2 regions of the Streptomyces sp. NPDC006296 genome follow, and region 2 is predicted to be linked to the other one. Evidence: riboswitches for the same ligand, from Rfam matches in the RefSeq annotation. Region 2 holds a riboswitch; the other holds the start of a gene.

Region 1 (9,497 bases), on a different contig from region 2:
ATGACCTTCTGGTCGACCTCGCCCCACGTGGCGTTGCGCGCCTCGGTGTCGACGGTGCCGATGCCCTTGACGAGGAGTTCGTTGATCGCCTTGTCGTCGAGCTCCATCAGGTTCGTGCCACCGGACGGCTTGATGGCCGAGCCGTTCACGATCTGGTCGAGGAAGCCGAAGCCGGTCGGCCAGTCGGCACCCCAGGCCATCATCATCATGCCCGCGTTGTTCTTGTGGACCCAGTCCGGGACACCCGCGAAGTCCGTGAAGTACTTGTCCGCCGGGAACTGCTTGATCTCGGCGGTGACGCCGATCGCCTTCAGGCTGCCCTGGAGCTGCGTGGCGGCGGTGATCTCGTCAGGACGGTCCGAGCGGGCCGTCAGCGTGGTCTTGAAGCCCTTGGGCTTACCGCACTTGGCCAGGTGCTCCTTGGCCTTGGCGACGTCACCCTTGCTGCCCTCGGACGGGTACAGGTCGAACTTCTTGTACCCGGCGACGGTGGGCGGGATGACCGTGGTGGCCGGGTCGCCCTTGACCGAGCCGCCGATCGAGTCGACCATGCTCTGCTTGTCCACGGCGTACTGGACGGCCTTGCGGCACTCGACGTTGTCGAACGGCTTCACGTTGACGTTCAGCGCCAGGTACTGCAGGGCGCCCGCGTACGGGTTGTCCGTCTTCGCCTTCTCCGCGGCCTTCACCAGGACCTTGGGCTGGGTCTTGGACTGCAGACCCGTTCCCTCGGCGCCGACGGTGATGACGTCGTTGAGCAGGTGGTCGTCGATCGTCGTGGCGTTGATGTTGAACTTGAGCTCGACCTTGTCCGCCAGCGCCTTGCGGATCGGGTCCGACTTCGGGTCCCACTCCGGGTTGCGGACCAGCGTCGCACCCTTGCTCTCGTCGTACGCCGAGAACTTGTACGGACCCGAGGAGACCATCTTCTGGACGTAGCTGGCGCCCGTGTCGGCCTTCTGCGGCACCGGGGCGGTCTGCGAGAACGCCGCGAGGTAGTCCATGTCCGCGAACGGCTTGTTGAGCTTGAAGACGATCGTGTGGTCGTCCGGCGTCTCGATGGACTTGAGGCCCTCGGCCGACTTGTCCTTGTACGGACCCTTGTACTTGTCGCCGCCCTCGAGGTACGCCTTGAAGTACGTCGGGCCGTTGGACAGGGCCTCCGGCGCGAAGTTCGAGCGCTCGACGGCGTACTTGACGTCCTTCGAGGTGACCTCGGTGCCGTCCTCGTACTTCACGCCCTTGCGGAGCGTGTACGTCCAGGTCTTGGCGTCATCGCTGGCCTTGCCCAGACCCGTCGCGAGGTCGGGGACGACCTCCAGGCTCTCCTTGCCGGCGGCCGGCTTGAAGGTCACCAGCGAACGGCCGTACAGGCGGGAGAAGTTCTGCACCCAGCCGTAGTACGTGTTGCCGGGGTCCAGGGAGTCCGGACCGCTCGCGTGCTCCAGCGTGACCGTTCCCCCCTTCTTGTCGGTCGCGTTGACGATGCTGGTCAGACCGGCGTCAGCCTTGACGTTGCCCCCACCGCCGTTGCTGTCACCGCCCGAGTCGCTGCCGCTGCAGGCCGATGCGCCGAGCGAAACCGCCACGGCCACGGCTATGGCCGCTGCTGTCTTTCTGTTCTGCATGCTGAGGAAAGCCCCCTCGCTAGTCCGGTGCGGCACTGCCGCGATTACTTGCCACGAGGGTCGAGTGCGTCACGCAGCCCGTCCCCCAGCAGATTGAAGGCCAGCACGGTGATGAAGATCGCCATACCGGGGATGACCATGAACATCGGGTCCACCTCGTAGAGGTCGACCGCCTGCGTGAGCATGCCGCCCCAGGACGCCTGCGGCGGTGCGATGCCGACGCCGAGGAAGGACAGGGAGGCCTCGAAGAGGATGTTCGTGGGGATCAGCAGCGTCGCGTAGACGAGGATCGGCGCGATCAGGTTGGGCAGCAGCTCGCGGAAGAGGATGAACGGGCCGCGTGCGCCCAGGGACCTGGCGGCCTCGACGAACTCGCGCTCGCGCAGCGACAGGGTCTGCGCGCGCACGATGCGGCCGATGTAGGGCCAGCTGAAGAAGCCGATCACGAAGATCAGGACCGCGATCCGCAGCGTGAGCCCTTCCATCCCGAAGGCCTTGCCCTGGAGGGAGGCGGAGATGGAGATCGCGAAGAGGAGCAGCGGGAAGGCCAGGAAGGTGTCCATCAGGCGGCTGATGAAGCCGTCGATCCAGCCGCCGTAGAACCCGGCCACGACGCCCATGACGACGCCGATGACGACGGAGAGCAGGGTCGAGCCCACGGCGACCACGAGGGAGACCCAGGAGCCTTCGAGGATGCGGGCCAGGATGTCGCGTCCGGTCTGCGGTTCCACACCCAGGGGGTGGTCCCAGCTGATGCCCCCGAGGGAACCCTTGGGCGCCAGCAGGACCGGGTCGACCAGGCTCTGGTTGAACGCGTTGGGGTCGAGTCCGAGCAGCGACTGCAGCGGCTTGGACGCCACCGCGACGAGGATCAGCAGCACGACAACGATGCCACCGGCCATCGCGGCCTTGTCCCGCTTGAAACGCGTCCAGGCGATGCGGCCGAGCGAACGTCCCTCGATCTCCTTGCGCCCGGCGCCTTCCAGCACCGTCTCGGGCCGCGCGTCCGCCCCGGTGGTCTCGATCGGTGCCGTCATTGCGTTGGAGACCCCTCTCGGCCGACGGTGGCCGGCCTGTGAACCGCCGCTGTAGCGGCTCTGACGAAATGTGACACATGTGGCGATGTACGACTGAACAGCCCTGGTTTGAAAAGGGCTCGCGCCGGGCATGGACCACCTGCTGCGAGGAGTCTTCAGCCACTTCGCGATCAACCGCCAGACCTGACGGCGAATGTTTGCATAACCGTGATGCTGTCCAAGGGCTTCCGTTATCCGGACAGCTGTGCTTCCTGAGCGAACTCCCCGGCCGTGGAAGCCCTGTTGCGGAGAAGCCGTTCAACCGCACCCGGGCAGCCGGGTAGAGCCCCTGGTCGGACCGGTCCGCCGGAGCGGACCCACTTCATCCTAGGAGACGTGCGGAGCGCCGCCGGGGACCGGCGGGTAGCCGTAACCGGCGGCCGGAGGCGCCTGGACGTGCGCCTCCCGGTCGTAGAACGGCCGGGAGTTGGCGTTCAGCCACATCGCGACGGGATCGTACTCGTCGGACAGCGAGACGGTGGAGACGGGCAGCCCCTCGGGGACCACGCCGACCGACTCGCGCATCATCGCGCGGACCGCGTCGACGGACGGCCGGCCCGTGTCGTAGAGGTCGAGCCCGATCGCGAGGTACGGGACACCGAGCGCCGGCTGCACCCAGGCGCGCCGCAGCGCGCGGACCGCGGGCGTGCGGTGGGCGTTCTGCGAGAGCAGGGCGTAGAACTGCGGGATGTCGACGGCGGGTTCGGTGAGCCGCAGCGGACCGGCGGGCATCCGGTCGAGGCCGGTGGCGATGCGCCGCAGGTCCAGCCACGGGATGCCGACGCCGCCGCCGGGGGCGTGCGGGTTGAGCCAGATGCCCCACCGGTCGGGGAAGAGGGAGCGCGCGATGTCACGGCCGGTGGTCACCTCGTGGGCCCTGCTCCAGCCGCTGGCCGAGAGCTCCTGGGCGGAGGTGACGCACGGGGCGTAGCCCGCGCCGTCGACCTCCATGTTGCCGTACTGGGCGTCGGGGGAACCCGCCGTGCCGTGCCAGAGCAGCATCCAGACCTGGCCGTCCGCCAGGGACCGCAACAGGGCCTCGTACGCGTCGAGACGCCCGGGGGTCACTTGGCGAAGCATGTGCTCGACCTGCCCGGCCGCCGCGGTGCCTGACGCACTCACCCTGGGTCCCGCCCCTCTACGATCCGCTGTTGCGCGTGCTGCGCGGTGCTGTGGTGCCGCTCCCGGGCACACGGGGCGGCCTCGTCATCCAACCAGCTTATGCGCCGGTCCCGACACCGTCCCGACGCCACGGTGCGGCCGGGGCCCCGGCGTTCAGTGCCCGTCGCGCCGGTAGAACGGGCGGACCTTCTCCAGCATCCAGTCGCCGACGGGGTCCTGCGCCACCTCCAGCAGGACGAGGTTGACCGGCCAGGGCACCTGGACCCGGCCCAGGGCCCGGCCCAGGGCGTCCAGCGGGACGCTCTGCTCCGCGGTCTCCCCCGCGGCGAACTCGACGCCGACGAACAGGGCGGGGCTGTCGCCCTCGATGCTGGCCAGCGCCCTCCGCCCGGTGCTCACCACTCCGGTCGCCCGGAACTCCGCGGACACCTCGGCGAGGAAGTCGACGGGGTCCTCCTTCCAGTCCGGCTCGTACAGCCGCACCCGGCCGCCGCTCGCGGGGCCGTCCAGCACGGTGCGCCCGGCCCGGCAGAGCTCGGCGACGGCGGCCGGCGGCAGGGGGACCCCGACGGCGCCGCCGGGGTTGACCGCCATCCCGAGCTGCGGGGGCAGTCCACGGGCGAACTCGCGGGCGGGCGCCACGGTGAAGGAGAGGTGGGAGCCGACGCACTGGAGGAACTGCGCCTCGGAGCTGAACACCGGGACGTAGGCCCCGCCGTCTATCTCGACCGTCGGCAGGTCGAGGTCGGTGCTGCCGGGGCCGCCGCCGTTCGGCAGGGGCACCCAGACGTGGCTGCGGCCGAGGACCTCGACCAGCCGTCCGCCGGCCCCGGGCACGCCGAGCGAGGCGCTGAGCGTCTCCTCGAACTCGTTGGCGGGCCATCCCTGCGACGGATACGAAGGGGCCTGGGCCTGAGCCGGAATGTCCACGGTGTCTGTGTCCCTTTCTCGCCATGCGGTGCGGTCGAAACCTTAGACCGCACCGCGGCGCGCCCGCAGGGCCGCAGGCGGGAGCGGTGCCCCGGCCCGCCGTACTGTCCAGATACCGGACAGCCGGCCGGCGGGGCGCGAACTGTGCGTATGCGAACGGTGACACCGCCGATCGCGCCCCGGAGCCTCCGGGGCCCGGCCGCGGCTACCGCTCGGGGAAGGAGATGCGCCCGATGCCCGCCGCCGCCTCCCGGTCGAGCAGCACCGCCGAGGCGCACCCCGGCGGCAGCACTCCGCTCCCGGTGTCGCGGAGCAGCCGGCCGACCGCCCGCCGGTGCCGGGCGAAGGCGTAGCCGGACACCCCGCGGCCCCGCTCCCGCTGCCCCCGGCGGGCGACCTCGGGGGTGACGTCGAGCAGGACGAGGTGGAGGGCGCCGTGCCTGCGCAGGGCCTCACGCGCCAGCCAGCGGCGCACCCAGGTCTGGGTGCCGCAGTCGTGGACGACGACCGGGCCGCCCGCACGCAGGGCCCGCAGCAGCCCCGCGTAGTGCGCGGCGCGCACCAGGGGCCGGTAGAGGGCGTACGGCAGTAAGACGGGCAGCGCGTCCTCCCAGCGGTCCCTGGTGTCCTGGGAGTCCACCGCGTGCTCCCGGGCCGTCCGCCGGATCAGGGTGGACTTCCCGCTGCCGGGCAGTCCGGAGACCACCACCACGTCCCCCGCCGGGAAGTCCAGGACGCACGGCCCCCCGCCGCCCAGTCCCCGCAGGTCGCGCACCGCCGGCGGGTGCCCGCCCAGCGGCTCGCGCGCGGGTGCTCCGGGCTGCCGGGGCATCGCACCGCGTGCCGTCCCCGCGGTGGTCGCAGAGTGCTGCAACGTCATCGCCTTCCCCCTGCCGAGTCGCCCACTGACCTGCCCCCAGAAGTGTAAAGAAAAGGTAATGCGGCACAACCGCTCCGGGCGGTCCGTGTCGGGACCGGTACCCGTGCGGACCGGACGCCCCACTCTTGCGCAATGCGTGCGATGATGACCCCGCCAACTGCATACCGGCCGTTTGAATCCGCGCGGGAGAGTCCCGGTCACCGTGTGCACCGGGCGCCGAAGGAGCAAGTTCCTCCCTTGAATCTCTCAGGCCCCGTACCGCGTGGATGAGGCAGATCTGAAAAGCGGGCCGCTGCGCGGTCCCACCCAAGGTGCAAGCCGACCCGGACGGGGACCATCCCGTCAGGACCCTTTCAGGGGCTTTCGGCGAACCTCTCAGGTTCCGATGACAGATGGGGAGGGATCCACCCCCTGTCGTCATGCCCTGGAGCCATGCCCATGAGCACTGCCCCCCGTCTCACCGCCCTCGACGCCCTGCACCGGTCCCTGGGCGCGACCATGACCGACTTCGCGGGCTGGGACATGCCGCTGCGGTACGCCAGCGAGCGCGACGAGCACCTCGCCGTGCGCACCCGGGCCGGCCTGTTCGACCTGTCGCACATGGGTGAGATCACGGTCACGGGTCCGCAGGCGGCGGCGTTCCTGAGCTACGCGCTGGTCGGCAACATCGCCACCGTCGGTGCGGGCCGGGCCCGCTACACGATGATCGTCGCGGCGGACGGCGGGATCCTGGACGACCTGATCGTCTACCGCCTGGAGGAGGCCGGCGCCCCCGCGTACCTGGTGGTGGCCAACGCGGGCAACGCCCAGCTCGTCCTGGACACCCTGACCGCGCGTGCCGAGGGCTTCGACGCGGAGGTGCGGGACGACCGCGACGCGTACGCGCTGATCGCCGTGCAGGGCCCCGACTCACCCGCCGTACTGAAGTCGGTCACGGACGCCGACCTGGACGGACTGAAGTACTACGCCGGGCTCCCCGGGACGGTCGCCGGCGTCCCCGCGCTGATCGCCCGTACCGGTTACACCGGTGAGGACGGCTTCGAGCTCTTCGTGGCCCCCGGTCACGCGGAGCGGCTGTGGCAGGCCCTGACCGAGGCGGGCGCGCCGTACGGTCTGATCCCCTGCGGGCTCTCCTGCCGCGACACGCTCCGCCTGGAGGCGGGCATGCCGCTCTACGGGCACGAGCTGACCACCGCGCTGACGCCGTTCGACGCGGGTCTGGGCCGGGTCGTGAAGTTCGAGAAGGAGGGCGACTTCGTCGGCCGCGAGGCGCTGTCCGCCGCCGCGGCCCGCGCGGAGGCGGCCCCGCCCCGCAAGCTGGTCGGCCTGATCGCCGAGGGCCGCCGGGTGCCGCGCGCCGGCTACCCCGTCGTGGCCGGCGGGGAGGTCGTGGGCGAGGTCACCTCCGGCGCCCCCTCCCCCACCCTGGGCAAGCCGATCGCCATGGCCTACGTGGACGCGGCGCACGCCGCGCCCGGCACCGAGGGTGTCGGCGTCGACATCCGGGGCACGCACGAGCCGTACGAGGTCGTCGCGCTGCCCTTCTACAAGCGCCGCGCCTGATCCGTGGCGTCCCGCACGTGACGCATTCGTGTCTCACACCGTAAGACCACCGTTCGTCAGCACTCCCCCGCGTACAGGAGAATTCAGGTCATGAGCAACCCCCAGCAGCTGCGGTACAGCAAGGAGCACGAGTGGCTGTCGGCCCTCGAGGACGGCGTGGCCACGGTCGGCATCACCGAGTTCGCGGCCAACGCGCTCGGTGACGTCGTCTTCGCCCAGCTCCCGGAGGTCGGCGACACGGTGACCGCGGGCGAGACCTGCGGTGAGCTGGAGTCGACCAAGTCGGTCAGCGACCTGTACTCGCCGGTGACCGGCGAGGTGACCGCGGCCAACCAGGACGTCGTGGACGACCCGTCGCTGGTGAACTCCGCCCCCTTCGAGGGCGGCTGGCTGTTCAAGGTGCGCGTCGCGGAGGAGCCGGACGACCTCCTCTCCGCCGACGAGTACACCGCGTTCTCCGGCAACTGAGACCTTAGGGACCCACTGATGTCGCTTCTCAACTCCTCCCTCCACGAGCTGGACCCGGACGTCGCCGCCGCCGTCGACGCCGAGCTCCACCGCCAGCAGTCCACCCTCGAGATGATCGCCTCGGAGAACTTCGCTCCGGTCGCGGTCATGGAGGCGCAGGGCTCCGTCCTCACCAACAAGTACGCCGAGGGCTACCCCGGCCGCCGCTACTACGGTGGCTGCGAGCACGTCGACGTGGTCGAGCAGATCGCCATCGACCGCATCAAGGCGCTCTTCGGTGCCGAGGCCGCGAACGTCCAGCCGCACTCCGGTGCGCAGGCGAACGCCGCCGCGATGTTCGCGCTGCTGAAGCCGGGCGACACGATCATGGGTCTCAACCTGGCCCACGGCGGTCACCTGACCCACGGCATGAAGATCAACTTCTCCGGCAAGCTCTACGACGTGGTCCCGTACCACGTCGACGACACCGGCGTCGTGGACATGGCCGAGGTCGAGCGCCTCGCCAAGGAGTCGAAGCCGAAGCTCATCGTGGCCGGCTGGTCCGCCTACCCGCGCCAGCTGGACTTCGCCGCCTTCCGCCGCATCGCGGACGAGGTCGGCGCGTACCTGATGGTCGACATGGCGCACTTCGCGGGCCTGGTCGCCGCCGGTCTGCACCCCAACCCGGTGCCGCACGCCCACGTCGTCACGACCACCACGCACAAGACCCTCGGCGGTCCGCGCGGCGGCGTGATCCTGTCGACGCAGGAGCTCGCCAAGAAGATCAATTCGGCGGTCTTCCCCGGTCAGCAGGGCGGTCCGCTGGAGCACGTGATCGCGGCCAAGGCGGTCTCGTTCAAGGTGGCGGCGGGCGAGGAGTTCAAGGAGCGCCAGCAGCGCACCCTGGACGGCGCCCGCATCCTCGCCGAGCGCCTGGTACAGCCGGACGTCACCGAGGCGGGCGTCTCCGTGCTCTCCGGCGGCACGGACGTGCACCTGGTCCTGGTCGACCTGCGCAACTCCGAGCTGGACGGCCGGCAGGCCGAGGACCGGCTCCACGAGCTGGGCATCACGGTCAACCGGAACGCCGTCCCGAACGACCCGCGGCCCCCGATGGTCACCTCCGGCCTGCGCATCGGCACGCCGGCGCTCGCCACCCGCGGCTTCGGCGCGGAGGACTTCGCCGAGGTCGCCGAGATCATCGCGGCCGCGCTGAAGCCCGCGTACGACGCCGAGGCGCTCACGGCGCGGGTGACCGCGCTGGCCGGGAAGTTCCCGCTGTACCCCGGCCTCTCGAAGTAACCCGCAGTTTGCACACAGGGTGGGGGCACCGCGCACACTGGACACGGCGTGCGCGGTGCCCCCATCCCTGTGCCCCGCGCACCCGGGCCCACCCGGCCCGTCCCGCACCACCCGGGCGGACAACGACGTCCACCACTGCTTAGGAGTACCCCGTGGCCCTCTCGGTCTTCGACCTCTTCTCGGTCGGCATCGGCCCGTCCAGCTCCCACACGGTGGGACCGATGCGCGCGGCCCGCATGTTCGCCCGCCGCCTCAAGAACGAGGGCCTGCTGGTCCACACCGCCTCGGTGCGGGCCGAGCTGTACGGCTCGCTCGGCGCGACCGGCCACGGCCACGGCACGCCCAAGGCCGTCCTGCTCGGCCTGGAGGGCGAGTCGCCCCGCACGGTCGACGTGGAGGGCGCCGACGCCCGCATCGAGGAGATCCGCTCCTCCGGCCGCATCAGCCTCCTGGGCGTGCACGACATACCGTTCGACGCCGACGAGCAGCTGGTCCTGCACCGGCGCAAGGCGCTCCCCTACCACGCCAACGGGATGACCGTCCTCGCGT
Region 2 (9,497 bases):
GCCAGGGGGTCTTCGGGATCGCCGTGGGCGTCGTGTGGCGGGACGTCGACGCGGCGCTGTCCCAGCTGCACGGGGAGCGGGTCGACACCGGGGAGACCCTGATCGGCCACAATCCCGCGGACGAACTGGCGCGGCGGCGCAACCGCGCGGGCTGAGCCGGCGGGGCCGGGCGGCGTGGCGCGGAGGCCGGGCGGGGCGGTTGTCAGTGCCGTAGGGCACCATCGGTCCGTGTGAGAGCCGCGCCCACCGTCCTGCACCTCGACATGGATGCCTTCTACGCCGCTGCGGAGCAGGCGGCGAAGCCGAGCCTGCGCGGCAAACCGGTGGTGGTGGGCGGTCTGGGCCTGCGCGGCGTGGTCGCCACCGCGTCGTACGAGGCACGGCGTTTCGGCGTGCACTCGGCGATGCCGATGGCCCAGGCCAGGCGGCTCGCGCCGAACGCGGCCTACCTCGTCCCGCGGTTCGCGCTGTACCGGTCGGTCAGCGACCAGGTGATGGAGCTGCTCGGGCGGCTGTCACCGCTGGTCGAACCGCTCAGTCTGGACGAGGCGTTCGTCGACCTGGAGGCCGGCGGGGCGGCGGACGACTCGGCGTCGGCCCGGGCGATCGGGGAGCAGCTGCGGACCGTGATCCGTGCCGTCACCGGGCTGAGCGGCTCCGTGGGGCTGGCCGGCTCCAAGATGCTGGCCAAGATCGCCTCCGAGGAGGCGAAGCCGGACGGACTGCTGCTGATCGAGCCCGGGACCGAGCGGGAGCTCCTGGGGCCCATGTCCGTGCGGGTGCTGCCCGGGGTGGGGCCGGCCACCGGCGACCACCTGCGGCGGGCCGGCATGACCCTGGTCAGCCACCTGGCGGACGCGGGCGAGGCGGAGCTGGTGCGGCTGCTGGGCAGGGCGCACGGCGTCTCGCTGTACCGCATGGCGCTGGGCCACGACGACCGTCCCGTGGTCGCCGAGAGGGGCGCCAAGTCCGTCTCGGTCGAGGACACCTTCGACGTGGACCTGCACGACCGTGTGCGGGTCAGGGCGGAGGTGGAGCGGCTCGCGGGCCGGTGCGTGGGGCGGCTGCGGGGTGCGGGGCGGTCCGGGCGCACCGTCGTCCTGAAGGTGCGCCGCTACGACTTCTCCACGCTCACCCGGTCCGAGACGCTGCGCGGCCCCACGGACGACCCGACGGTGGTCAGGGAGGCCGCCGCGCGGCTCCTGGAGGCCGTCGACACGACCGGCGGGGTGCGGCTGCTCGGGGTCGGTGTCACGGGGCTGGCGGACTACACGCAGGAGGACCTCTTCGCGCAGGCCGCCGACGCGGAGCACGCGGCCGGGGGACCGGCCCCCGTGGAGGACGGCCCGGAGGAGCGGGACGGGGGCGCCGCGGGGGAGGCCGCCGGCACGGACGCCCGGGAGAGCGAGGAGCCGCCGGCCACCCGGCGCTGGTCGGCGGGGACCGACGTACGGCACGACGTGCACGGGAACGGCTGGGTGCAGGGCAGCGGCGTCGGCCGGGTCACCGTCCGCTTCGAGGAGCCGTGGACCCCGCCCGGGCGGGTCCGCACGTTCCGTGTCGACGACCCGGCACTGCGCCCCGCCGGTCCCCAGCCCCTGGTGCGCGATCCGGAGGACTACTCCTCCTGGCCGGCCAGCCTGCCGAAGTCCCGGTCGGGGCCCGGTTCCGACGCGGGGGAGGACTGAAGTCCGTAGTGGCGGTAGAGCTGCAGCTCCTGCTCGGGGGACAGGTGGCGGCCCACCCCGAAGTCCGGCGCGTCCTTGATCAGGCCGCGGTCGAAGGGGATCAGGAGGGCACCGTCGACGAACTCGCTCGGCTCCAGCGGGACGAACGCGTCCCTGGTGAAGAGACCGGTGCGGACGGCCGCCCACTCGGGGACCCCCGTGGCGTCGTCGAGGTAGACCTCGTCCACCGTCCCGATCTTGGCACCTTGACGGTCGAAGGCCTTGCGGCCGATCAGGCTGCGCGGATCGATGTCGGTCTGCACGGTGCCTCCCACTGTTCACGACGGCATCAGGTGGTCGCGGCTGCTCCACAGGCTCTACGAAAAGCCACATCCGCACCGTCGGCCACTCGAGACGGCCCTCTTCGCCCCGCTGGTAGGCTGGAAGACGGCTGCTGACCCTGTGCGGGAGAGTCCTCCGGAGCGATCCGGGGGCGCCGAAGGAGCAACTCCTCCCCGGAATCTCTCAGGCCCCCGTACCGCACGGACGAGGTCACTCTGGAAAGCAGGGCTGCATCCGTACGGCACGAGCCGCCACGGACGCCGCCCTCACCGACGGTGAAAACCGGCACGCCCCCGGGTGCGCCGGTGAAGCTCTCAGGTCGAGATGACAGAGGGGGAGGCCGTTAGGGCAGCCACGCCGTGGCGCCCCTCGCAGGTCGTGGCAGACCAGGAGGCCTCCATCATGACCCCCCGTCGCACTCCGCTCCCCCAGCTGGAGCAGGGCATTCCGTTCGAGCAGCGCCACATCGGGCCCGATGCCGGGGCCCAGGCCAAGATGCTCGCCCAGGTCGGCTACGGCTCCCTCGACGAGCTCACCGCCGCCGCGGTGCCCGACGTGATCAAGAGCGCCGAGGCGCTGGACCTGCCCGGCGCGCGCACCGAGGCCGAGGTGCTGGCCGAGCTGCGCAGCCTCGCCGACCGCAACCAGGTGCTCGCACCGATGATCGGCCTCGGCTACTACGGCACGTTCACCCCGCCGGTGATCCTGCGCAACGTCATGGAGAACCCCGCCTGGTACACGGCCTACACGCCGTACCAGCCGGAGATCTCGCAGGGCCGGCTGGAAGCCCTCCTGAACTTCCAGACGATGGTCGCCGACCTCACCGGGCTGCCGACCTCGGGCGCCTCGCTCCTCGACGAGGGCACCGCCGCCGCCGAGGCGATGGCCCTGGCGCGACGGGTCGGCAAGGTGAAGGGCGGCGTCTTCCTGGTCGACGCCGACACCCTGCCGCAGACCGTCGCGGTGATCCGGACCCGCGCGGAGCCGACCGGCGTCGAGGTCGTCGTGGCCGACCTCACCGACGGCATCCCCGCGGAGACCGTCGAGCGCGGTGTCTTCGGTGTGCTGCTCCAGTACCCGGGCGCCTCCGGTGCGGTGCGCGACCTCGCGCCCGTCATCGAGCAGGCGCACGAGCTGGGCGCGATCGTGTCCGTCGCCGCCGACCTGCTCGCCCTGACCCTGCTGACCTCGCCGGGCGAGCTGGGCGCGGACATCGCCGTGGGCACCACCCAGCGGTTCGGTGTGCCGATGGGCTTCGGAGGACCGCACGCCGGGTTCATGGCGGTGCGCGAGAAGTTCGCCCGCAGCCTGCCCGGCCGCCTCGTCGGGGTGTCCGTCGACGCGGACGGCGACAAGGCCTACCGGCTGGCCCTCCAGACCCGTGAGCAGCACATCCGCCGTGAGAAGGCCACCAGCAACATCTGCACCGCGCAGGTCCTGCTGGCGGTCATGGCGGGCATGTACGCCGTCTACCACGGCCCCGAGGGGCTGCGGACGATCGCACGGCGTACCCACCGGTTCGCCGCGATCCTGGCCGAGGGACTGCGGTCCGCCGGGAGCGAGGTGGTGCACGACGCGTACTTCGACACCCTGACCGTGCGGGTGCCCGGCGCGGCCGCCGAGGTGGTCGCCGCCGCGCGGGAGCGCGGGGTGAACCTGCGCACGGTCGACGCCGACCACGTCTCCGTCGCGTGCGACGAGACCACCACGCGCTCCCGGATCGCCGCCGTCTGGGCCGCCTTCGGCGCCGGTGGCGACATCGAGGCGCTCGACGACCGGACCGCCGACGCGCTGCCCGAGGGGCTGCTGCGCACCGACGCCGTGCTGACCCACCCGGTGTTCCACCAGCACCGCTCCGAGACGGCGATGCTCCGCTACCTCCGCAAGCTCGCCGACCGCGACTACGCGCTGGACCGCGGCATGATCCCCCTCGGCTCCTGCACCATGAAGCTCAACGCGACCGCCGAGATGGAGTCGATCACCTGGCCCGAGTTCGGCGCGCTGCACCCCTTCGCGCCGGCCGAGCAGGCGCAGGGCTTCCTGACCCTCATCCGTGAGCTGGAGGAGCGGCTGGCCGAGGTCACCGGGTACGACGCCGTCTCCATCCAGCCCAACGCGGGCTCGCAGGGCGAGTTCGCCGGGCTGCTGGCCGTCCGCGCCTACCACCGGGCGAACGGGGACCACGGACGCACCGTCTGTCTGATCCCCTCGTCCGCGCACGGCACCAACGCCGCGAGCGCCGTCATGGCCGGGATGAAGGTCGTCGTCGTGAAGACGGCCGACGACGGCGAGGTCGACATAGAGGACCTGCGGGCCAAGATCGCCAAGCACCGCGAGGAGCTCGCGGTGCTCATGATCACCTACCCCTCCACGCACGGCGTCTTCGAGGAGCACGTCGCCGACATCTGCGGCGAGGTGCACGACGCCGGCGGCCAGGTCTACGTGGACGGCGCCAACCTCAACGCGCTGGTCGGTCTCGCCAAGCCGGGGCACTTCGGCGGCGACGTGTCCCACCTGAACCTGCACAAGACCTTCTGCATCCCGCACGGCGGCGGCGGCCCGGGCGTCGGCCCGGTCGGGGTCCGCGCCCACCTGGCGCCGTACCTCCCCAACCACCCCCTGCAGCCCGCGGCGGGTCCGGAGACCGGTGTCGGCCCGATCTCGGCCGCTCCGTGGGGCTCCGCCGGCATCCTGCCGATCTCCTGGGCGTACGTGCGCCTGATGGGCGGCGAGGGGCTGAAGCGTGCGACGCAGGTCGCCGTGCTGGCGGCCAACTACATCGCCAAGCGCCTCGAACCGCACTTCCCGATCCTGTACAACGGCCCGGCCGGGCTGGTCGCGCACGAGTGCATCGTCGACCTGCGGCCGGTCTCCAAGGCGACCGGCGTCAGCATCGACGACATCGCCAAGCGGCTGATCGACTACGGCTTCCACTCGCCGACCATGTCGTTCCCGGTCGCCGGGACCCTGATGATCGAACCGACGGAGAGCGAGGACCTCGCCGAGCTCGACCGGTTCTGCGACACGATGATCGCCATTCGCGGCGAGATCGACAAGGTCGCCTCGGGGGAGTGGAGCGCGGACGACAACCCGCTGCGCAACGCCCCGCACACCGCTTCGGCGCTCGGCGGGGAGTGGACCCACGCCTACAGTCGGCAGGAGGCGGTCTTCCCGGCCGGCGTGACGCCGGCGGACAAGTACTGGCCGCCGGTGCGCCGGATCGACGGGGCGTTCGGTGACCGGAACCTGGTCTGCTCCTGCCCGCCGCTGGACGCGTACGACCAGTAGGGGGCGGCCTTCGGGCCGGTGGGCACCTGTCGGGGCCGGTGCGGAGGATCCTCCGGGCCGGCCCCCGTCCGTCCGCCCCCGGTCAGGCGGCCTTCGCGACCCGGCCGCTGCGCAGCGGCCGGTGCGGAGCGATGATCTTCCCGTCCGGGAGCAGCTCGCCGGTGTCCTCGAAGAGCAGGACGCCGTTGCACAGCAGGCTCCAGCCCTGTTCCGGGTGGTGAGCCATCAGGCGCGCGGCTTCACGGTCGTTGGATTCAGCGGTGGGGCAGGGAGGCTGGTGCTGGCACATGGAGGGGTTCTTTCGCTGCGTCGAATCGAGTGTCCTGCGGCGGGACGGGATCGTCATGACCGGCCCCGTATCAGGTCGGCCGGACCCAGTGTTGCCCTACGGGCGCCGTTCCGCAGGGATTTCGCGGTAGCCGCCGTTCTCCTCTCCCGGCGCGTCACCCGGGCGGACGGCTCGGCGCAACTGCACCGTCCCTTCGGATGGTTCGGGGTGACCTGACCGGACTAGCCCGGACGGGTACGGGTGCGCCCCCGCCGAGCGGATCGGCGGGGGCGCGACGGGCGTCCGGCGGTCAGGCGGGCGACCCGAGGAGACCGGGGAGCTCGGGCAGGTCCGGGAGCGGGGCCGGGGTGACCCGCAGGGTCATGACCGGCAGCAGGTCCGCGACCCGGTGCGGGCGGTAGGCCGTGATGCCCGGAGGTGCCGGTGCCAGCGGGACCAGCACGTCGTTCGGCGCGAGCGTGCCCGCGCCGGCGTCGCCCTCGACGTCCTGGTGCAGCCACAGCGTGAACATGTACAGCTCCGGTACCGACAGCAGGCGCGGCTGGTAGTGCGCCGCCGTCGACTCCGCCTGGCGCACGGCGAGTTCCGTGGAGACGATGTAGGGACCCTCGAAGAAGTGCGAGAAGGTCCAGCCGTCCGGGGTGAGCATGGTGTCCGCCGCGGCGACGGCGCGCTCACCGCTGCGGATCAGGAAGCGCCAGCCGGCGAGGCGGGTGCGCGGTGCCGCCTCGTTCGGCACGATCCGGTCCAGCACGTGCACGGGCAGCGGGAGTTCGGGACTGAGCGGCCCCTGGGCGGACCGGAGGGCGGGCGTACGGGCGGCCTCGCGGACCGCGGTGGGAGAACCGAGGGCCGCGAGAACGCTGCGCAGAGCGGGCGCTGGGGCCGGGAAGACATGCAGCGGCATGGTGGGTTGCCTCTCACTTCGGAGACACGGTGATGCATGGGCGGGTGCAGACGGCGCTGTCGGCGTGCGGGGCCGGTGACGGGCGGACGGGCCGGTGCGTCAACTCTCTGCCTCGTGCGCAGAGTTTATACGACAAATGTTCACACTATGTTTCGGCTACTCGCGCCGGGTATGGTCCGCAAGGCGGATTCGGGTCTTTGAATTGCGCGGAATCTGTGGATTCCGGGTGGCCCCGGACCTTCTCGCCAGGTGTTTTCCCGGTGCGGCGGTAGGCTGAAATACGCCGGTGTTTCCACTCCGCGGCCTGATCGTGCTCACCGCATACCCGCCATGCCTTCGGAATGTGCCTCCGGCTCTGCCTCCAAGACTACTGGGTGCTCGTCGGCCGCGGGGGCGTTACGGATCATCCCGGCGGGGCACTATCGATCGTGATACGAGCGGCCTGTGCCGCGGGCCGCCCACTCGAGGAGGGACCCTTCGATGGGCGAGAAGATCGAGGCGGGTGGGTTCACCCCGTCCGATCGGCAGACGTACCGCGAGAAGCTCAACCAGTGCCTGACGGGACTGGAGAGGCTTCTGTCGGAGCGGAGGTTCGATCGCCCCAGGAATCTCATGGGGCTGGAGATCGAGCTGAATCTCGCGGGTGCGGACGGCATGCCGAGCATGCGTAATGCGGAAGTGCTCCGGCGCATCGCCAGCCGGGATTTCCAGACCGAGCTGGGGATGTTCAACCTGGAAGTGAATATTCTTCCGCACCGGCTGAGCGGCCGGGTATTCGATCAGCTGGCGGAGGAGTTGCGCACCGGACTCGCCTATGCCCACCGGAAGGCCGCCGAGGTCGACGCCGGGATCGTGATGATCGGCATCCTGCCGACGCTCGGGCGCGAGGACGTGGTTTCGGCGAACCTGTCGGACGTGGACCGTTACACGCTCCTCAACGACCAAATGGCGGCCGCCCGGGGCGAGGAATTCGTCCTCGATATCGAGGGGGTCGAACGACTGGTCGCGACCTCCGCGTCGATCGCCCCGGAATCGGCCTGCACCTCGGTCCAGTTGCACCTGCAGGTGACGCCGGACCGTTTCGCCGACGTCTGGAACGCCGCCCAGGCGATCGCGTCCGTGCAGATCGCCCTCGGGGCCAACTCGCCCTTCCTGTTCGGCAAGGAACTGTGGCGGGAGTCGCGGCCACCGCTGTTCCAGCAGGCCACGGACGTACGGCCGCCGGAGCTGAGGAACCAGGGGGTGCGCCCCAGGACCTGGTTCGGGGAGCGCTGGATCAGTTCGGCGTACGAGCTCTTCGAGGAGAACGTCCGCTTCTACCCGCCGCTGCTTCCGATCTGCGACGAGGAGGATCCGCTGCGGGTCCTGGACGAGGGCGGCGTACCGTCGCTCGGCGAGCTCGTCCTGCACAACGGCACGGTCTACCGCTGGAACCGGCCGGTGTACGGGCTGGCCGACGGCGTTCCCCATCTCAGGGTGGAGAACCGGGTCCTGCCCGCCGGGCCCACGGTCGTCGACGTGATCGCGAACTCCGCCTTCTACTACGGGCTGGTGCGCGCGCTCGCCGACGAGTCCCGGCCGGTGTGGTCGAAGCTGCCCTTCGAGGCGGCGGCCGAGAACTTCGACGCCGCCTGCCGCCACGGGATCGAGGCCGAGCTGCTCTGGCCGCGCCCCGGCCGCTCCGGCGGGGTGACGAAGGTGCCGGCGGTGAAACTGGTCCGTGACGAGCTGCTGCCGCTCGCCGCCGCCGGGCTCGATGCCTGGAACATCGAACCGGCCGACCGCGACCGCTATCTCGGCGTCATCGAGGAGCGCTGCAGGCTCGGGGTGAACGGTGCCTCCTGGCAGGTCGACACCTATCACCGGGCCCTGCAGGCGGGCCTCGGACGGGACGGCGCGCTTGCGGCCACCACCCGGCGCTACGGCGAGCTGATGCAGTCCGGCGAGCCGGTGCACACCTGGCCGGTCGGGTTCCCCGCCCCCTGAGCAGGGACGCCCGGCGCCCCGCCCCGCGATCCCGTCGGGCACGCCGGGAGCCGTCCCGTAGTCTCGGGTGATCAGCGCGGTCCCCGGTGGACCGGCGCGCTCCGTCGGCGGAGCACCGCGCGGCGGTGGACGTCCGCGTACCGGGTGTACGCGGACGTCCCGGCGAGGTGCCGTGGCCGTCGGCGTGCGCCGGCCGGGGACCGCGGGACAGACCTCAGGGCGACACAGGGCTGACGGAGGCCGTACAGGTGGAGGCGGGGCGCGTGGCTGAATCCATTCCTCACGAGGGGGCGAGCCGACGCGTCCTGCGGTCGGAGACGCTCCTCGTGCTGGCCCTCTCGCTCGGGGCCAGTGGGGTGTCCGCCCTGATCAGCTTCATCGGGTCGCTGACGAAACCGGGGGGCCTCAAGGACCAGGCGGCGACGCTGAACGGGTCCTACGCGCCCGGGCGGCCGTGGCTGGACCTGGCCTGGCAGCTGTTCGGCATCGCGTCCGCGCTGGTGCCCGTCGCGCTGGTCGCCCATCTGCTCCTCCGCGAGGGGGCGGGGCTGCGGACCCTGGGCCTCGACCGCACCCGGCCGGGCCGTGACCTCGGCCGGGGCACCCTGGTCGCGGCGGGGATCGGCAGTGCGGGGCTGGCGTTCTACCTCGTCGCGCGCGCCGCCGGTTTCAACCTGACGGTGGTGCCGGAGTCGCTGCCCGACGTGTGGTGGAAGTTCCCCGTACTGATCCTCTCCGCGCTGCAGAACTCGCTCGTGGAGGAGGTCATCGTCCTCGGCTACCTGCTGCGGCGGCTGGGACAGCTGGGGTGGACGCCGACGGCCGCCCTGGTGGCCAGCTCGGTGCTGCGGGGCTCCTACCACCTGTACCAGGGCATCGGCGGCTTCATCGGGAACCTGGTGATGGGCGTCGTCTTCGTGCTGCTGTACCGGCGCTGGGGGCGCGTCGGACCGCTGGTCGTCGCGCACGCGCTGCTCGACATCGTGGCGTTCGTCGGCTACGCGCTGCTCGCGGGCAA

What was found. Region 2 has a riboswitch for glycine ahead of gcvP (aminomethyl-transferring glycine dehydrogenase). Riboswitches for the same ligand answer to the same signal wherever they lie in the genome.
Region 1: it holds a riboswitch for glycine, as region 2 does, so the genes downstream of both, gcvT (glycine cleavage system aminomethyltransferase GcvT) here and gcvP (aminomethyl-transferring glycine dehydrogenase) in region 2, are expected to answer to the same signal.

Annotation. Positions count from the first base shown of each region.
Region 1 is NZ_JBEXRT010000025.1:55,529-65,025, reverse strand. It holds gene ABZ172_RS18970 (ABC transporter substrate-binding protein) at 1-1,628, opposite strand, end outside; gene ABZ172_RS18965 (ABC transporter permease) at 1,673-2,665, opposite strand; gene ABZ172_RS18960 (enhanced serine sensitivity protein SseB C-terminal domain-containing protein) at 3,032-3,826, opposite strand; gene ABZ172_RS18955 (enhanced serine sensitivity protein SseB) at 3,980-4,756, opposite strand; gene ABZ172_RS18950 (AAA family ATPase) at 4,962-5,636, opposite strand; glycine riboswitch at 5,810-5,907, shown strand; gene gcvT (glycine cleavage system aminomethyltransferase GcvT) at 6,075-7,199, shown strand; gene gcvH (glycine cleavage system protein GcvH) at 7,290-7,667, shown strand; gene glyA (serine hydroxymethyltransferase) at 7,686-8,948, shown strand; gene ABZ172_RS18930 (L-serine ammonia-lyase) at 9,101-9,497, shown strand, end outside.
Region 2 is NZ_JBEXRT010000004.1:223,547-233,043, reverse strand. It holds gene ABZ172_RS04770 (MerR family transcriptional regulator) at 1-155, shown strand, start outside; gene ABZ172_RS04765 (DNA polymerase IV) at 231-1,688, shown strand; gene ABZ172_RS04760 (PRC-barrel domain-containing protein) at 1,619-1,990, opposite strand; glycine riboswitch at 2,123-2,218, shown strand; gene gcvP (aminomethyl-transferring glycine dehydrogenase) at 2,412-5,297, shown strand; gene ABZ172_RS04750 (DUF5999 family protein) at 5,380-5,586, opposite strand; gene ABZ172_RS04745 (hypothetical protein) at 5,876-6,493, opposite strand; gene ABZ172_RS04740 (glutamate-cysteine ligase family protein) at 6,974-8,479, shown strand; gene ABZ172_RS04735 (CPBP family intramembrane glutamic endopeptidase) at 8,743-9,497, shown strand, end outside.